3 regions of the Streptomyces sp. NPDC001890 genome follow, and region 3 is predicted to be linked to each of the others. Evidence: riboswitches for the same ligand, from Rfam matches in the RefSeq annotation. Region 3 holds a riboswitch; each other region holds the start of a gene.
What was found. A riboswitch is a leader RNA that binds a small molecule or an ion and turns the genes downstream of it on or off. The one in region 3 is predicted to bind cobalamin.
Positions count from the first base shown of each region.

Region 1 (6,083 bases), on a different contig from region 3:
GCTGCTGGCCACCAGGCTGACGTACCGGATCGGCGGCAAGGTCCGCAACGACGCCCAGGAGAAGGCCACCGCCAAGGGTTACCGGGCCGGCCAGATCGCCTCGGCCGGACTGGTCTCGCTCGCCCACGGCACCAACGACGCGCAGAAGACCATGGGCATCATCACCCTGGCCCTGGTCACCGGCGGCGTCCTGAACCCGGGCGCCAACCCGCCGGTCTGGGTCATCGTCTGCGCCGGTACGGCCATCGCGCTCGGCACCTACCTGGGCGGCTGGCGCATCATCCGCACCATGGGCAGCGGGCTCACCGACCTCAAGCCGCCGCAGGGCTTCGCCGCCCAGACCAGCGCGGCCACGGTCATCCTGGCCTCCTCGCACCTCGGCTTCTCGCTCTCCACCACCCAGTCCTGCTCCGGCGCCGTGATGGGCGCGGGCCTCGGCCGGCAGGGCGGTGTGGTCCGCTGGTCCACCGCCACCCGGATGTTCGTCGCCTGGGGTCTGACCCTGCCGGCCGCCGGTCTGGTCGGGGCGGGCGCGGAGCTCCTCACCAAGCAGGGCACCTGGGGTGTCGTGGTCGTCGCGGCGCTGCTGGTCGCGGGCTCCGGTGCCATCTGGCTGGTGTCGCGCCGCAAGCCGGTCGGCCACGGCGACGTCGCCCCGTCGGACGGCGACGCCGAGCCCGCGGGCGTCGTCACCCAGGCCATCGCCGCCGTCAGCCCGCCGCCCACCGCGGCCGCGGCCCAGACGCCGGACCTGAACCTCACGACCACCATTCCGGCCCCGGCCGGAACCACCCAGGACCCGGCGCGACCCGCCACCGTCTGAGCCGTCCGACAGGCCGGCCGTCTAAGGAATCAGCATGAACATCGACTGGGCAGCCCTCGGCTCCGTATTCGGCGTCTCCCTCGTTGTCACCGTCGCGCTGGTGGGCCTCTTCACCCTGGGCATCGTCGGCCTCTCCAAGCAGCCGGAACCGGCGGCGCAGGGCGGCTCCGGCGGCTCGCTGCTGCTGGCCCGCGCCGGCGCGTACGTCTGCTTCGGGCTGTGCGCGGCGGCCGTCGCGTACGGGATCTATCTGATCGTCGCCTGAGCAGCTCCCGCGCACGCTCCCCCGTCGGGCCGGACACCATGTGTGTCCGGCCCGATGTGCGTCTCAGCACACTGCGCCGCCGCAGGTCAACGGCAGGTTGACGGGCGTTCGCAGAGCGTGGTGGACTGCCGGAGCCAATTACGGCGACAGCAGAGGAAGCCGGTGCGAATCCGGCGCGGTCCCGCCACTGTCACCGGGGAGCGGTCCCCCACACCGGAAGTCACGGCTCGCGCGAGCGGGCTGGAAGGCCGGGGGAACCGCGGATCCGGGAGCCAGGAGACTCTTGTCGCCGGTCACGTCGAACCAGGGCGCGGACCCTGAGTGAGGACATATCGCCATGCCCGGCTGCCGTGCGTCCGCTGTCCCGGTGCTCTCACCGAGAGCCTCCTGTACGAAGGTCCGCCGAGGCGCGAGCGCCGGCTGAGCCGTGCGAGCCGACCGCATCTTCGCGTACGGCGCCACGGCCGGTCTGATCGGCGACCTGCTGCTCGGTGACCCCCGCAGGGGACACCCGGTCGCCGCCTTCGGGCGGGCCGCGGCGGGCGTCGAGCGCCGTCTGTGGCGCGATCACCGCGGCTGGGGCGCGCTGCACACCCTCGTCTGCGCCGGAGGCGCAGCGGGTGGTGCCGCGCTGCTCACCCGTGCCGTGCGCCGCAGTCCCGCCGCCTCCGTGGCGCTGACCGCCGCCGCCACCTGGTCCGTCGTCGGCGGTACGTCCCTGGGGCGCGAGGCGCGGGCCATCGGCTCCGCCCTGGCCGCCGGTGACATCGAGCTGGCCCGGGAGCGGCTGCCGCATCTGTGCGGACGCGACCCGCACTCCCTGGACGGACCGCAGATCGCCCGCGCCGTGGTGGAGTCCGTGGCGGAGAACACCTCGGACGCCGTGGTCGGCGCCCTGGTGTGGGGTGCGCTGGCCGGGGTTCCCGGGCTGGCCGGATTCCGGGCCGCGAACACCCTCGACGCCATGGTCGGGCACCGCTCGCCCCGGCACCTGCGCTACGGCTGGGCCTCGGCCCGCCTCGACGACCTCGCGGGCTGGCCGGGCGCCCGGCTCACGGCCCTGCTCGCCGTGGCCGCCGGGGGGCGCCCGCGTGGCGCGGTCCGCGCCTGGCGGGCCGATGCCGCGAAGCACCCGAGCCCCAACGCGGGCCCGGTGGAGGCCTCGTTCGCGGGTGCGCTCGGCGTACGGCTCGGCGGCACCCTCGCCTACGGCGGCCGGGTGGAGCACCGCCCCGTGCTCAACGGGGAGACGGGCCGGGCGGTGGAGACCGCGGACATCGAGCGCGCGGTACGGCTGTCGCGCCGGGTGAGTGCGCTGGCGCTCGGCGTGTGCGTGGCGGGACGGCTCGGCGCGGCCCTCGCCGCACGGCGGATCGCGGGTCGCCGCAGCACGACGAGGAACGGCACGGGACCTCGCCCCACAGGACGGAGCAACGCATGAGCGGCGGACTGCTGGTCGCCGGAACCACCTCCGACGCGGGCAAGAGCGTCGTCACGGCAGGGATCTGCCGCTGGCTCGTGCGCCGGGGCGTGAAGGTGGCGCCCTTCAAGGCGCAGAACATGTCGCTCAACTCGTTCGTCACCCGGGAGGGCGCCGAGATCGGGCGCGCCCAGGCCATGCAGGCCCAGGCCGCCCGCGTCGAACCGAGCGCGCTGATGAACCCGGTCCTGCTCAAGCCCGGCAGCGACCGCTCCAGCCAGGTCGTCCTGATGGGGAAGCCGGTCGGCGAGATGAGCGCCCGCGGCTACCACGGGGGCAGGCAGGAGGCGCTGCTCTCCACGGTCGTGGACTGCCTGGAGCAGCTCCGGGGCACGTACGACGCGGTGATCTGCGAGGGGGCGGGCAGCCCGGCCGAGATCAATCTGCGGCGCACGGACATCGTGAACATGGGCATCGCGCGGGCGGCGCGCTTCCCGGTGGTGGTGGTCGGCGACATCGACCGCGGCGGGGTCTTCGCCTCGTTCTTCGGTACGACGGCGCTGCTCGCCGCCGAGGACCAGTCGCTGATCGCCGGCTATCTCGTCAACAAGTTCCGCGGCGACGTCTCGCTGCTGGAGCCGGGCCTGGAGATGCTGCGGGACCTCACCGGCCGGCCGACGTACGGTGTGCTGCCCTTCGCCCACGGCCTCGGCATCGACGAGGAGGACGGGCTGCGGGTGTCGCTGCGCGGAGCCGTGCGCGAGTCGGTCGTCGCGCCGCCGCACGGCGAGGACGTGCTGCGCGTCGCGGTGTGCGCGGTGCCGCTGATGTCGAACTTCACCGATGTCGACGCGCTGGCCGCCGAGCCCGGCGTCGTCGTCAGGTTCGTGGACCGCGCCGAGGAACTGTCCGACGCGGACCTGGTCGTCGTGCCCGGCACCCGCGGCACCGTGAAGGCGCTGGCCTGGCTGCGCGAGCGCGGCCTCGCCGACGCGCTGGTGCGGCGCGCGGCCGAGGGCCGGCCGGTCCTCGGCATCTGCGGCGGCTTCCAGGTCCTCGGCGAGCACATCGAGGACGAGGTCGAGTCGCGGGCCGGACAGGTGGCGGGCCTCGGCCTGCTCCCCGTACGCATCCGCTTCGACCGCGAGAAGACCCTGGCCCGGCCCGTCGGCGAGGCGCTCGGCGCGCCGGTCGAGGGATACGAGATCCACCACGGCGTGGCGGACGTGCGGGGCGGTGAGGCGTTCCTGGACGGCTGCCGGGTCGGCTCCGTGTGGGGCACCCACTGGCACGGCTCGCTGGAGAGCGACGCGTTCCGCCGCCGCTTCCTGGCCGAGGTCGCGCGGGCCGCCGGCCGGCGTTTCGTCCCCGCTCCGGACACCTGTTTCGCGACGCTGCGCGAGGAGCAGCTCGACCGCCTCGGCGATCTCGTCGAGGAGCACGCGGACACCGACGCGTTGCTGCGGCTCATCGAGTCGGGCGCGCCGGTGGGGCTTCCCTTCATCGCTCCGGGAGCCCCCGCCGCCCCCGCGGCTCCGGGCGGCCGCCGGTGAACAGCGTGTCCCGAGACCGCCTTCTTCATGCCCATTCACCCGCAGGAGGGATCGCCCCGTGAGCACGCATTTCCCGTTCACCGCCGTCGTCGGGCAGCAGGACCTGCAACTCGCCCTGCTCCTCAACTCCGTCGCACCGAACATCGGCGGCGTCCTCGTGCGCGGGGAGAAGGGCACCGCCAAGAGCACCGCCGTGCGCGCGCTCTCGGCGCTGCTGCCGGACGTGGACGTCGTCTCCGGCTGCCGCTTCTCCTGCGACCCCGCGTCGCCCGACCCGGCGTGTCCGGACGGCCCCCACGAGGCCGGGACCGGTGTGTCGCGCGATGCCCGGATGGTGGAGCTGCCGGTCGGCGCGTCCGAGGACCGGCTCGTCGGGGCGCTCGACATCGAGCGGGCGCTCGCGGAGGGCGTGAAGGCGTTCGAGCCGGGCCTGCTCGCCGACGCGCATCGCGGGATCCTCTACGTCGACGAGGTCAACCTGCTCCACGACCACCTCGTGGACCTGCTGCTGGACGCGGCGGCGATGGGTGCCTCGTACGTGGAGCGCGAGGGCGTCTCCGTACGGCACGCGGCGCGTTTCCTGCTCGTGGGGACGATGAACCCCGAGGAGGGCGAGCTGCGGCCGCAGCTGCTCGACCGTTTCGGGCTGACCGTGGAGGTCGCCGCGTCCCGGGAGACCGATCAGCGGGTCGAGGTCGTGCGGCGGCGGCTCGCGTTCGACGACGACCCGGCGGCGTTCGCCGCCCGGTGGGCCGACGAGGAGGACGCGTTGCGGGCGAGGATCGTCGCCGCGCGCGCCCTGCTGCCCGGAGTGCGGCTCGGCGACGCGGCGTTGCGGCAGATCGCGGCCACCTGCGCGGCCTTCGAGGTCGACGGGATGCGCGCGGACATCGTGATGGCACGGACGGCCACCGCGCTGGCCGCCTGGGCGGGGCGCGAGGACGTGCTCGCCGAGGACGTGCGGCAGGCCGCCCTGCTCGCCCTCCCCCACCGGCGCCGGCGCAATCCGTTCGACGCGCCGGGCCTCGACGAGGACAAGCTCGACGACACGCTGGAGCAGAACGGCGGCGAGGACGACGACCCGGACCCGGACGGCCCGGGTGGCGGCGGCCGTCCTCCGCGGGGCGACGGCCCCGACACGCCGCCGGACCCCGGGGGCGAGTCCGGCGACACTCCCGCTCCGTCCGTCCCCGGACAGGGCCGGGAACAAGGGCAGGGGCAGTCCTCCGGGGGCGGTGAGCGGCAGCCGGTGGGCGCCACCGAGCCGTTCCGCACGAAGATGCTGAGCGTTCCCGGGCTGGGCGAGGGCGCGGCGGGGCGGCGCTCCCGGGCCCGTACCGAGCACGGGCGTACGACCGGCGCGCGGCGTCCGCAGGGTGCCCTGACCAAGCTGCATCTGGCGGCGACCGTGCAGGCCGCCGCCCCGCACCAGCGGACGCGGGGCCGGTCCGGGCGCGGGCTCGTGGTCCGGCGGGACGATCTGCGGCAGGCGGTCCGGGAGGGGCGCGAGGGGAACCTGGTGCTCTTCGTGGTGGACGCCTCCGGGTCGATGGCCGCCCGGCAGCGGATGGCCGCGGTCAAGGGCGCTGTCCTCTCGTTGCTGCTGGACGCGTACCAGCGGCGGGACAAGGTCGGGCTGATCACCTTCCGGGGCAGGGACGCCGAGGTGGCGCTGCCGCCGACGTCGTCGGTGGACGCCGCGGCGGCGCGGCTCGAACTGCTGCCGACCGGTGGGCGCACCCCGCTCGCGGCCGGGCTGCTCAAGGCCCACGAGGTCCTGCGGGTGGAGCGGTTGCGCGATCCGTCGCGGCGGCCGCTGCTGGTCGTGGTGACCGACGGGCGGGCGACCGGGGGGCCCGATCCGGTGGCGCTGGCCGCCCGGGCGGCGCGGCTGCACGAGGCGGAGGGCGTCGCGTCCGTCGTCGTGGACTGCGAGTCGGGGCCGGTACGGCTCGGCCTCGCGGGAAGCCTCGCGCGCGATCTCGGGGGCAGCGCCGTCACGCTCGACGAACTGCGGGCCGA
Region 1 covers NZ_JBIATE010000001.1:1,287,992-1,294,074, reverse strand. Annotated here, with positions in the region: gene ACFYY1_RS05710 (anion permease) at 1-823, shown strand, start outside; gene ACFYY1_RS05705 (hypothetical protein) at 858-1,088, shown strand; cobalamin riboswitch at 1,240-1,371, shown strand; gene ACFYY1_RS05700 (cobalamin biosynthesis protein) at 1,516-2,529, shown strand; gene ACFYY1_RS05695 (cobyric acid synthase) at 2,526-4,061, shown strand; gene ACFYY1_RS05690 (putative cobaltochelatase) at 4,120-6,083, shown strand, end outside.
Region 1: linked by a shared signal. The riboswitch ahead of ACFYY1_RS05700 (cobalamin biosynthesis protein) and the one ahead of ACFYY1_RS26405 ((2Fe-2S) ferredoxin domain-containing protein) in region 3 are both predicted to bind cobalamin.

Region 2 (6,083 bases), on a different contig from region 3:
CCGCCGGACTGAGCACCGCGGTCGTCGAGGCGGAGCTCATCGGCGGTGAGTGCTCCTACTGGGCGTGCATGCCCAGCAAGGCCCTGCTGCGCCCGGTGGTCGCCCGCGCCGACGCCCGCCGCGTCCCGGGGCTCAGCGACGCCGTGCAGGGGCCGTTGGACACCGCGGCCGTGCTCGCCCACCGTGACACGTACGCATCGCACTGGAAGGACGACGGGCAGGTCGCCTGGCTGGAGGGCATCGGTGCCGACATCTACCGGGGCCGGGGCAGGCTCACCGGCGAGAAGGCGGTCTCCGTCACCGCGCTCGACGGCACAGAGCACCGGCTCACAGCCCGCCACGCCGTCGCCGTCTGCACCGGCAGCCGCGCCGTCGTCCCCGACCTGCCCGGCATCGGCAAGGCCCGCCCCTGGACCAGCCGGGAGGCGACGAGCGCCAAGAAGGTGCCCGGCCGCCTCGTGATCGTCGGCGGCGGGGTGGTCGGCGTGGAGATGGCCACCGTCTGGCAGGCCCTCGGGGCTCGGGTGACGATGCTGATCCGCGGCACGGGGCTCCTGCCGAAGATGGAGCCCTTCGCCGGCGAACTGGTCGGGCAGGCGCTCACCGAGGCGGGCGCAGACATCCGTACCGGGGTCTCGGTCGCCGCCGTACGGCGTGCGGTACCGGACGGCCCGGTCACCGTGGAACTGGACGGTGGCGATCACGTCGAGGCCGACGAGATCCTCTTCGCCACCGGCAGGGCACCACGCACCGAGGACCTCGGACTCGAAACGGTGGGTCTGGAGCCCGGCACCTGGCTGACCGTCGACGACAGCTGCCGCGTCGACGGCACCACCTGGCTGTACGCGGTCGGCGACGTCAACCACCGGGCGCTCCTCACCCACCAGGGCAAGTACCAGGCACGCATCGCGGGTGCCGCGATCACCGCCCGCGCCGCCGGCGCACCGCTGCGGGAGACCGACTGGGGCGCCCACGCGGCCACCGCCGACCACGCGGCCGTCCCCCAGGTCGTCTTCACCGACCCGGAGGCGGCCTCGGTCGGCCTCACCCTCGCCGCGGCCGAGCGGGCCGGCCACCGGGTCCGGGCCGTCGACCACGACCTTGCCGCGGTGGCCGGTTCCGGCCTGTACGCGGACGGATACCGGGGCCGTGCCCGCATGGTCGTGGACCTCGACCGGGAGATCCTGCTCGGCGTCACCTTCGTCGGGCCGGGCATCGGCGAGCTGCTGCACTCGGCGACGATCGCGGTCGCGGGCGAGGTCCCCATCGACCGGCTCTGGCACGCGGTTCCCGCGTACCCGACGATCAGCGAGGTCTGGCTGCGGCTGCTGGAGTCGTACCGGGACGCTTGAGGGCGGGGCGGGCCGGCGGTGAGGACGGCGGCGAGCAGTGCGGACGTCGGTCCTGGGCGACCGGCCCGACGGCCGGCCCGAGACCTACGCGGAACTGCGTTCGTCGGAAAACGGGGTGCCGGGTCGACCATCACCGCGCACGCCCGCACTTCTACCCGACTGTGTCGCAGCCGGATGACGACGGGGCGGGGTCGGGCATGGGCGACAACGGCTGTCCGCACCGCAGGTTCCACCGGCCGGAACGCCCGCTGAGCGCGGTCAGCGTCAGCGGGGCGACGTCCAGCCGCCAGAACGCCTCCACCGGCAGAGCGAGGGCCGCCACCATCATCGCCCGTACCACCGCGGGTTCGACGACGCCGAGCACGCGGTGGCCCCCGGCGCCCTCGGCGGAACCGGTCGCCCCCACCGTCTCCAGCCAGTGTTCGGCCCGGAGGCAGAGATCCAGCAGGGACTCGCCGCCGTGGGGAACCGCCGACGGATCGGTCAGCCAGGCCGACACCGCCTCCGGTTCGGCCGCGCTCACCGCTGCCAGCCGCCGACCGCTCCATCGCCCCATGTCCCAGCCACGGAACGCCGGTTCGGGCCCGGCACGCAGCCCCAACGCGTCGGCGGTCCCGGCGCACCGTTCGGAGGGCCCGCACAGATACCGGTCGGCGGCGGGCACCGCCGCGGCGACGCCCCGCGCCCGGCGGGCCCCGGCCGCGTCGAGCGGCGCGTCACCGTCGAAACGGGCCTCCCGCAGCGCGGCGTTGAGCGCCGGTGAGATCAACATCACCTTTACGGGCATGACCCGGTCAACTCCCTGAACTCTGGCCCCATGGGTGTGCCCACCATGGCATCAGGGCGCTGCGGCCGCCGTCGGCACCATGGCAGGGGGTTGCCCCCAAGGAGTATCGTCACGACGAGCATGACGTAGGTGCGACGGAAGTCCGGTGAGAATCCGGCACGGTCGCGCCACTGTGAACCCGTCTCCGGGCGGGAAGTCAGACCCAGCACCTACGTCTCAGGCACCACGATCGGGACGCGTGTTCCCTCAGGAGGTTCTGCCATGGCACAGACTGCTGCCCCCGCCACCGCCGTACCGGCGATCACCCCCATCTCCCTGAAGGCCATTGCCCCTTGGGCGGTCTTCTTCGGCGTTCTCATGCTCGTACTGCTGTACTTCGTCGGCGCCGAACAGGGCGCCACCGCGGTCATCTCCGGCGAAGGTGTCCACGAGTGGGTCCACGACGGCCGCCACCTCCTCGGTTTCCCCTGCCACTGACGTACCGTCCGATCCTGGGGAAACCTCATGAACTCCATATCTGTCAGAGCCCTGCTCGTCCGCGGCATGCTGGCCGGCCTCGCCGCGGGCGCACTCGCTCTGCTGGTCGCCTACTTCCTCGGTGAGTCGCGTGTGGACGCGGCCATCGCCCTGGAGGAATCGCACAGCCATCACCATGGCGGCGGCGAGGAACTGGTCAGCCGCACCATGCAGTCCACCGCCGGCCTCGCCACCGGTGTCCTGGTCTTCGGCGTCGCGATCGGCGGCATCGCCGCCCTCGTCTTCTGCTACGCCCTCGGCCGGATCGGCAGATTCGGTCCACGGGCCACGGCCGCACTGATCGCGGGTGCGGCCCTGCTGACGGTGTACGTCGTCCCGTTCCTCAAGTACCCGGCCAATCCGCCGGCCGTCGGCAACCCCGACACCATCGGCCCGCGTACCGCCCTGTTCTTCCTGATGGTCGCCCTGAGCGTGCTGCTGGCCGTCGCCGCGGTCATCCTCGGCAAACGGCTGGCTCCCCGCCTGGGCAACTGGAACGCGACGATCACGGCATCCGCCGCGTACGTCCTGGTGATCGGGCTCGCCTACGCGTTCCTGCCCTCGTACAACGAAGTCGGCAAGGACTTCCCGGCCGCACTGCTCTGGGAGTTCCGCCTGAGCACCCTCGCCGTGCAGACCACTCTCTGGGTGGCGTTCGGGCTCTTCTTCGGTTATCTGACGGATCGGTTGCTCGCGCCGGGCACCGGCGCAGTCACCACCGCGAACAGCGGCGCCGGACGGGCGGCCACCGCGGCCGGCTGACCGGCACCGCCCACGCGGGCCGACGACCGGAACCCCGCCCGGACCCTCCCGGCGGGGTTCCGGCGTTCCGCCCCGCGCCGGCTCACCGCCCGGGCCGCGGGCTCCAGTCGATCCGGTAGTACTTCAACCGCTCGTCCTGCCGCACCAGGCGCATGCCGGCGGCTTCCATGACGCGCTGGGACGCGGTGTTGTCCAGGTCGCTGTCACCGTGCACCCGGCTCACCCCCTGCTCACGGGCGAACAGCAGCAGGGCGCGCAGCGCCTCGGAGGCGTAACCCATACCCCGTGCCGAGGGGACGAGGCCGTAGCCGATCGTGACCTCTCCGTTCTCGTCCGGCGCACCGTGGAATCCCAGCCCGCCGATCACCAGCCCGTCGGTGCGGCGCCGTATCTCGTACGAACCGAAGGGGCTGGGATCGCCTGTCGTGGCACAGGTGTCGAGGAAGCGCTCGGCCGCGGCCATCTCTCCGGGGGACGGATAGCCGGGTGCCCAGCACTCCCCTTCGCCCGGCGTGCCCGAGATCACCCGCAGGGCGTCGGAGCCGTTCATCGGGCGGAGCAGGAGGCGAGGCGTCTCGATGTCGGTCATGAGGAAGTGAAGTATCACGTGGGGCGGGCAGGCGGCATCCCGGATTTGCCGGGATGCCGCCGCGGTTGCCGATGCCCGCCGCCGCGGGCTCACGCGCCGGCGGATCCCTGGGTGCTCGTCCGCCCCGGGCCGGAGTCGAACTCACCGGAGAACGCCGCAGCCATCCGCAGATGACCGGCGGCCTCCGCGCCCCGCCCCTGCCGCTCAAGGGTGCGGCCCAGCATCAGCCGTGCGTAGTGCTCCACCGGGTCGAGCTCCAGCACCGCCCGCAGTTCCGCCTCGGCCTTTCCGAGCCGGGCCGAGTGGTAGTAGGTCCGGGCCAGCAGCAGCCGCGGCGACACCTGCTCCGGGACCTCCTCGACCAGCCCCTCCAGGATCCGGGCCGCGGTCATGTACTCCTTCGCCTCGAAGAACATCTGCGCACGGTTCCAGCGGTCGGCAGCCGTGCCGAACTCGTAGTAGGTGTCGCTCACTTGACCTCCTTGGTCACGGACCGTTCCGGGGTGGTGCCCCGTTTCGTCCAACCGCTGACCGAGCCGCTGCCCGGCCACCCTGTGATGGCCTGAACGCCACCTGTTGATTGAATATTCCACTAAATCATCGGCGTGGGTACCGGCGCTCCCGGGTCTGCTCGGGAATAGGTTGAGCGCCATGAGCAATCTCGATCGCCAGGCCACACTCTCCGTCTGCGGAGGGCGGGGCTTCGTCGTCGCCGAGCCCGTACGCGAACTCCTCAACCCTCGTCACGTCCGGCTGGGCGAGTCCACCGAGGTCCGCAGACTGCTGCCCAACCTGGGTCGCCGGATGGTCGGTGCCTGGGCGTTCGTCGATCACTACGGCCCCGACGACATCGCGGACGAACCCGGGATGCAGGTGCCGCCCCACCCCCACATGGGCCTGCAGACGGTCAGCTGGCTGCACGACGGCGAGGTCCTGCACCGGGACAGTCTCGGCAGCCTGCGCACGATCCGCCCGCGCGAACTGGGGCTGATGACCTCCGGCCGGGCCATCAGCCACTCCGAGGAGAGCCCGAAGGCCCACGCGAGGTTTCTGCACGGCGCCCAGCTCTGGGTCGCGCTGCCGGCCGCCCACCGCCAGGTCGAGCCCCACTTCCAGCACCACACCGACCTGCCGACCGTCTCCGCCCCGGGTTTCACCGCCACCCTGATCCTGGGCGAACTCGACGGCACCACCTCGCCCGGTACCACGTACACCCCGATCATCGGCGCGGACGTCGCCCTGGCCGCCGGAGCCGAGATCCGACTGCCGCTCGACCCCGACTTCGAGTACGCGGTGCTCTCGATGTCCGGCCGGGCCGAGGTCGACGGTGTGCCCGTGCCCCCCGGTTCCATGCTCTATCTCGGCTGCGGCCGCACCGAACTTCCGTTGCGCGCGGACGGCGACGCGGGCCTCATGCTCCTGGGCGGTGAGCCCTTCGAGGAGGAGATCGTCATGTGGTGGAACTTCATCGGCCGGTCCCACGAGGAGATCGAGGAGGCCAGGCAGGCGTGGGCGGAGGGCTCCCGCTTCGGTGAGGTGAAGGGCTACGACGGCGACCGCCTGCCCGCTCCCGAACTCCCGCCCGGCCCCCTCAAACCGCGTGGCCGGGTACGTTGATGTGGCCTTTTGCGGCCTGCGCCGGCTTTCGAGTCAGGGAGTCGGCGCTGCTCGCGGCACTTCGCGGAGCGACGTCGAAGGTGCGGAGTGTCGGAAGGTGACCTCGGGGTTGTCCTTGTCCTGGCCGTCGAACAGCGGGGCGTCCTTGCCGCGCAGTTGCTTGTCGAAGAAGGCGCCCACGTAGTCCCGGGTGATTTCCGCGGCCCGCTTGCCGGGCAGGCCCTTCGGGTCGTCGGCCCCCAATTGGCCGCCGAGCGGGGCCAGGTCGGTGAAGGCGAAGTGGTCGGCGCCCGCCACCGTGGCCCAGCGCTTCCAGCCGTCGAGCTTCTTCCAAGCGAAGTCCCATGTCCTGTCCTCGCTGCCGGGGCTGTGGTCGGCCTCGGTTCCCAGCATCAGGAAAGGCCGCCCGGGGAGGCCGGAGTCGCTGCCGGAGTCGATGAACGGGCCGTCCAGGTTCGCC
Region 2 covers NZ_JBIATE010000018.1:159,379-165,461, forward strand. Annotated here, with positions in the region: gene ACFYY1_RS32065 (dihydrolipoyl dehydrogenase family protein) at 1-1,352, shown strand, start outside; gene ACFYY1_RS32070 (histidine phosphatase family protein) at 1,504-2,139, opposite strand; adenosylcobalamin (AdoCbl) riboswitch at 2,249-2,397, shown strand; gene ACFYY1_RS32075 (CbtB-domain containing protein) at 2,401-2,616, shown strand; gene ACFYY1_RS32080 (CbtA family protein) at 2,644-3,417, shown strand; gene ACFYY1_RS32085 (GNAT family N-acetyltransferase) at 3,500-4,006, opposite strand; gene ACFYY1_RS32090 (tetratricopeptide repeat protein) at 4,096-4,479, opposite strand; gene ACFYY1_RS32095 (pirin family protein) at 4,658-5,623, shown strand; gene ACFYY1_RS32100 (alpha/beta hydrolase family protein) at 5,657-6,083, opposite strand, start outside.
Region 2: linked by a shared signal. The riboswitch ahead of ACFYY1_RS32075 (CbtB-domain containing protein) and the one ahead of ACFYY1_RS26405 ((2Fe-2S) ferredoxin domain-containing protein) in region 3 are both predicted to bind cobalamin.

Region 3 (6,083 bases):
GTGCACGTGCCGCCTGGCCAGGTGTGGGGCATCATGAGCACGCGCTCGGCGCCGACCGGTCGGATCCCCCTGGACCCGGGCGTGGGAGACGATCGTCGTCGACGTGCGCGGGCCTCGCATCCTGCTCGGCGCGGTCACCGGGGCGGGCCTCGCCGTCGTCGGTACGGCGCTCCGGGCCCTGGTGCGCAACGCGCTCGCCGAGCCCTACCTCCTCGGAGTCTCCTCCGGCGCCTCGCTCGACGCGGTCGCGGTCATCCTGTTCGGGGTGAGTCTCTTCGGAGCGGTGTCCCTGTCGGCGGCCGCATTCGCGGGAGCGCTCGGCGCGCTCGTGCTCGTCTACGCCGCCGCCCGCACCGGCGGCCGCATCACCTTCCTGCGGCTCATCCCGACCGGGCTCGCGGTGGCATCGGTGCTCAGCGCGCTGCTGAACCTCCTGCTGCTGACGACGGACAACAGCAACGAGGCGCGCACCGTCCTCGCCTGGACGCTGGATGGCCTGGGCGGTGTGTCCTGGGGTTCGCTGTGGCTGCCGGGACTGGCGCTACTGCTCGGCATCGCCGTGCTCATGGTGCAGGCCCCGAATCTGAACCTGCTGCTCGCCGGGGCGAAGGCCGCCGCCATCCTGGGCCTGGGCATCGCACGGTTCAGGGCCCGGGTGTTTGTGCTCATCTCGCTGGTCACTGGAGTGCTGGTGGCCGCTGCCGGGCCGATCGGCTTCGTCGGCCTGATGCTGCCCCACATCGTGCGGCTGCTCGTGGGTAGCGATCGCCGGCGTGTGCTGCCGGCCGCCGCGCTGGGGGGGGTGCGTCCTTCCTGGGCCTGGCGGACATCGCGGCGCGGACTGTGACGGCACCGCAGGAGATCCCGGTCGGCGTCCCCACCACCCTGTGCGGAGGGCCGTTCTTCCTGTGGCTGATGCGGCGCGACGCACGCAAGCGGGAGGCGCGGCATGACGGCGGCCGAACTGCACGGCGAGGGCGTCACGCTCACAGCCGGCGCGCGGCGACTGGTCCACGACATCACGCTCGCAGCCGGTCCCGGCGAGACGATCGGCCTCGTCGGCCCGAACGGCAGTGGCAAGTCCAGCCTGCTGCGCGCCGTCTACCGCGTACTGCGGCCGGAGAGCGGAACGGTCCGCGTCGACGGCGACGACATCTGGTCGCCGGCCCCGCGCCGAGTCGCTCGCACACTGGCCGCGGTGGTGCAGGACACCCCGTCCGGCCTCGATCTGAGCGTGTGGGAAGTCATCTCGATGGGGCCGTACCCCGCACAAGCGCCTGCTGGCGACACGACGGAGGACGCCACGCTGATCGAGTCGACACTCGCCTTGGTCGACGCCGTCGCCTTGGCCGACGGCCCCTTCGACCGGCTCTCCGGCGTGAGCGGCAGCGGGTGCTGATCGCCCGCGCCCTGGCCCAGGGGCCGTCGCTGCTCGTCCTGGACGAACCGACCAACCACCGTGACATCCGGCACTACTGATCTCTTCGTAAGTTCAGTGGGCGTGGTGGGTGGATGGTCAGGCCCGTATGGGCGAGGAATGACCATGGCAGTCGGGGGTTGGCGTTGATGCGGTGGATGCCTTGCTCGGTAGCGTCGGCGACATCGGCGAGGTGGTCGTCGGCGAGGTTGGCGAGTTCGCGCTTCTTGAGCGAGGACCACAGCGGTTCCACCGGGTTCAGCTCGGGAGCGTAGGCGGGTGATCGTTCCAGGGTGAGCCAGTCCTGTTCGGCGACCCAGGCCCGCATGGCCCGGCTCCAGTGGGCGGACAGGCCGTCCCGGACCAGGACCACTCGCTCGCCGCGGTAGAACATCTTCATCTGCTCCAGGACCTCGATGAGTCCGGCGGTGTCGTAGCTGCCGGGCTTGAGGTGGAAGCACAGGCGCGCGCCGCGATGGGGGTCGGTGGAGTGGTAACCCAAGGCTCCGGCCATCGACGTGCGCTTCCGGTTCAGGTGGTGCCGCAGGAGTGGAGTCCGCCCTCGGGGCGAGTAGGTGCGGCGGATCCGAGGGAGTAGGGAGACGCCTGATTCGTCGAGGAAGACGATCCAGGCACGTGTGTTCATGGCCCCTTTTTGATGCGTGGCCACTCGTGCGCGGTCCAACGGGCGATCTCCGACTCGTTCCGCTCGACCGCCCGCCGCTCGGGCCGTTGCAGGCTCCATCCGAGCCGGCCGGTCAGCAGCCGCCACACCGACGCCCTCGACAACACCACCCCCGTTGCCCGGGTGACGACCGCGCCGACTCGTTCCAGGGTCCACAGGTCGGCCTCGAAACCATGGGCCTGGGCACCTTGCTCCAACGCAGCCCGGACCGTCTCGGCCTGGGTGTCGTCCAGCTCGGGTGGGCGTCCGGTGGCTGCCCGTCGCCGCAGGGCCGAAGCACCGTCCTGCTCCCACATCCGCCGCCAACGCCGCACACTCTGGGCACACACCCCCACCGCCCTCGGGATCTCCGCATTCGAGACGCCGTCCTCGAACAACTCGACTGCCCGAACACGACGTGCCTCCGCCAACTGAGGCCGCGACAAAGGAGGAAGGGAGGGGCCGGCAATCAAAGGGGAAGGTTGATAAGCCACCCCGACAGCCTCCCACCCACACGGCCACCACACCCACCGAACTTACGAAAAGATCCGTAGTTGGAGAACCTGACCGCGCTGTGCCGACTGCCCGCGACGGTCCTCGTCGCCCTCTACGACCCCAACCTGGCCGCGCACTACTGCGGTCGCCTGTACGTTCTGCGTCACGGCGGTGTTGGGGCGTCCGGACCGGCGCACGAGGTGCTCACTCCGCGCCTGCTCGCGGAGGTGTACGAGGTGACCGCCGAGGTCGCGGTGCATCCCCGCACGGGCCGACCTCAGGTGACGTTCCTTCCTGCGCACGTGCCGATGCCCGAAGTGGCCCGGTGACCGGTCACCGAGCCAGGCAGCAGTCTCCGCACATCGAGCCGTTCGGCGCCCGGTAGTACAGACAACAGCTGCGGCGGCGGAACGTCAGCTCGGGGCCGATGATCCGGCCGGTCCCGACCAACCGTCCCGTCTCCAGAAGTCCCCGGGTCAGTTCGGTGAGCGGCGCCCGCAGACCGGGCCGGGCCCTCAGCAGCTGCGTCGCGGAACCGACCAGCGCGGAAGCGGAGTTTCCCGCGAGCAACCGCGGCGCCATCTTCGCAGGCAGGCGGCTCTCCACACGCTGAAGAACGCCGTCGGCCTGCGCGCCCACGGCAGCGGCGAGCGACGGCACCAGCCGCGGAGCGCGGCTGCCTAGCGGTCCGGCCAATCGAAGGGCCGAGCCTTCACCGGCCCATTCCGCGGTGGTCATCACCGGCACGATCCCGTGGACGAGGGCGCAGGCGAGGACAGGCGACCACAGGCGGGCTGCGAGTCCGAGGTGGGCGATGGAGACGCCGACACGTGTCTCAGCGGTGGCGTAGTGTTCGTTGACAGCCCTGGCCCGCGCGGCGAACCCCTCCCGCGTCAGCCGCACTTCGCCGGAGGCGGGCCCCCGGACCGTGTCGAGGGCGAAGAAGCCACCCATCCGTGCGATGTCGCGCAGCGCCTCGACGACCTCGTCCGCCGGTACTTCGTCCGCCGTGCCCCGGGTTCCGGTCATGAGGCCGATGTCCCGACGCGGCGCGGCGGATCGATCAGATAGAGGTCGAGGATCTCGGGGCGGGCCGCGACGCCCGGCCCGCCGGCCCGCACCCAGTCCGCTATGTCCTCGGTGGCAGCCGGGTCGTTGACGAGCCCGAGCCAGACAGGGCGGGCGCCTGCCGCCCGCCCGGCCGCCGAGGGCTGCACGACGACGACGTTGGCCTGTTCGCACACGTCCAGGCACTCGGAGATCCACACCGGGGCGATCTCCCGCAACCGCGCGGTCTGCGCCGCGTGATCAGCGTTGACCTTCACGGTCCCGCAACAGCAGTCGCGGCACACCACCACCCGGCACGGGACCGCCCGGTCCGCTGTCAGCGCGTTCTGTTCGGCGGGCTGTTCAAGCATGCCGCGTCCTCCCTCTCGCCGAGGAGTTCCGCCCCGGGGTCCGTCGAGGAGGCGACAGCGTGAGTCTCCTGGCTCTCGGGTCCGCGCTCGTCCCGGCCTTCCCACCCGCGCGGGGCAGTGGCACGTCGGGATCCGCTCGCCGATCACAGTGGCGGTACCGCACCGGATTCACACCGGTTTCCTCGGGGCGCTGCCGCCCGTGTCCGCGGCCCATCATGTCACCCCGCCCCACGGCGGCGGGGTCCCGGCCGAACGGCATACGGCGACACCTCGGCTTGCGGCCACCGGGAAGCGTCACGCGCGCCGTGACCTCGCCAGTGCCAGGGCGTCCGCGACCTGCCGGACCACACGTTCCGCGTCCTCGGGACGGTTAACGACATCGGTGTCGTTCATGTCGATCACGAGGACGTCACTGGCGGAGTATTGCTCGTGGACCCAGTCGTCGTACCCGGACCACAGCGTCCGGTAGTACTCGACGAGGCTCCGGTCCTGCTCGAACTCGCGTCCCCGTAGCCCGATGCGGTGCAGTACCGTCTCGAAGTCCGCCCGGAGATACACCATGAGATCGGGTGCCTTGCGGTAGGGCAGGCCGTCGATCTCGCGCATCATCTCCGCGAGCAGCCCCTCGTAGACCTGCATCTCCAGGGAACTGATCCTGCCGAGGTCGTGGTTGACCTTGGCGAAGTACCAATCCTCGTAGATCGACCGGTCGAGGACGTTGTCGTCCTGCTTGTACGCCTCTTTGATCGCGGCGAACCGCGTCTGCAGGAAGTAGAGCTGGAGAAGGAAGGGGTAGCGCCGCGCCGCTATCTCCTCGGGGCCTGCTGTGTAAAAGAGGGGCAGGATCGGATTGTCGTCCACGCTCTCGTAGAAGACCTTGCTCCCCAGCTCCTTGGCGATCAGTTCGGCCACACTCGTCTTGCCGATGCCGATCATACCGCCGACGCAGATCACTGCCATACCTCGCTTCTTTCCCGGGCACCGTCAGAGGCGCGCGATGTCAGCGGGCGCGGCACTTGCACCACGCCACGAACCGTCGCGGAGCCTCAGAGACGCCGCAGCGGACATCAAGGGGCGAATTCGGCACTCTCGCGCATGACGGCCGGGAGGATCATATCTGCGGGGGGCAACGGCCGAATCCAGGTGACCGAGCCGACTGTCCGCACCGTCAGTGCGCCGCGATCACCTGCGGCAGCGAGCCCAGTGTCTCAGCGACCCGGTCGGCGGGCAGGCCGCCGCCCTGGGCGAGGTCGGCGGAGCCACCGCCTCGTCCGTCGAGGAGCGCCTTGATCAGCGCGGAGGCGTCGAGGCCGCTCGCGGGCCGCCCGGTTCAGGGCGATGACCATGGTTCCCGTGGTGGTGGCGACGGCCGCGGTGCCTGGGACGGTGGCGGGCAGGAGGTCACGGACGGCTGTGGCCAGCGCGCGAGCCTCTTCCGCGCCGCCCTCGACCGTGGCGGTGACGGTCTGCACGCCGTTGACATCGGTCGCGGTGCCGGCGAGTTCTCGGGCGCGCGCTCTGATGGCCCGGTCCTTGAGGCGGGCGTTCTCCCGGTCGGTGGTCCTGAGGCGGTCCAGGAGGGCGGCGATCTTCTCGGGAAGTTCGGCGCGGGGCGCGCCCACCTGTGCGGCAAGAGCGGCGACGAGGTCGCGTTCGCGGGCGAGGTAGCTGAAGCCCTCGATGCCGACGGCGGCCTCCAGGCGTCGCATGCCCGTGCCGACGGAGGACTCACCGACCAGGGCGACGGTGCCGATCTGCGAGGCGTGCTCGACGTGGGTGCCGCCGCACAGTTCGCGTGACCAGGCGCCACCGATCTCGACGACGCGGACCTTTTCGCCGTAGGTCTCGTCGAACAGGGCGAGCGCGCCGATCTCCTTGGCCTCGGGCAGCGTCATCCAGCGCACGCCGACGGTCAGGTCCTTGCGCAGGGCACGGTTCGCGGCTTCCTCGATCTCGCTGCGCGCGGCCGGGGACAGTGCGCCGCGCCAGGGGAAGTCGAGGCGCAGGTGGCCGGGCCGGTTGTAGGAGCCGAACTGGAGGGCGGTCGGTCCGAGGATCTCGCGCAGGGCGGCGTGCAGGACGTGGGTGC
Region 3 covers NZ_JBIATE010000012.1:171,327-177,409, reverse strand. Annotated here, with positions in the region: partial or broken gene ACFYY1_RS26435 (FecCD family ABC transporter permease) at 1-948, shown strand, start outside; gene ACFYY1_RS26430 (ATP-binding cassette domain-containing protein) at 950-1,399, shown strand; gene ACFYY1_RS26425 (transposase) at 1,473-2,063, opposite strand; gene ACFYY1_RS26420 (winged helix-turn-helix domain-containing protein) at 2,060-2,575, opposite strand; partial or broken gene ACFYY1_RS26415 (histidinol phosphatase) at 2,636-2,905, shown strand; gene ACFYY1_RS26410 ((2Fe-2S)-binding protein) at 2,910-3,605, opposite strand; gene ACFYY1_RS26405 ((2Fe-2S) ferredoxin domain-containing protein) at 3,602-3,994, opposite strand; cobalamin riboswitch at 4,056-4,178, opposite strand; gene ACFYY1_RS26400 (deoxynucleoside kinase) at 4,289-4,954, opposite strand; partial or broken gene ACFYY1_RS26395 (alanine--tRNA ligase-related protein) at 5,163-6,083, opposite strand, start outside.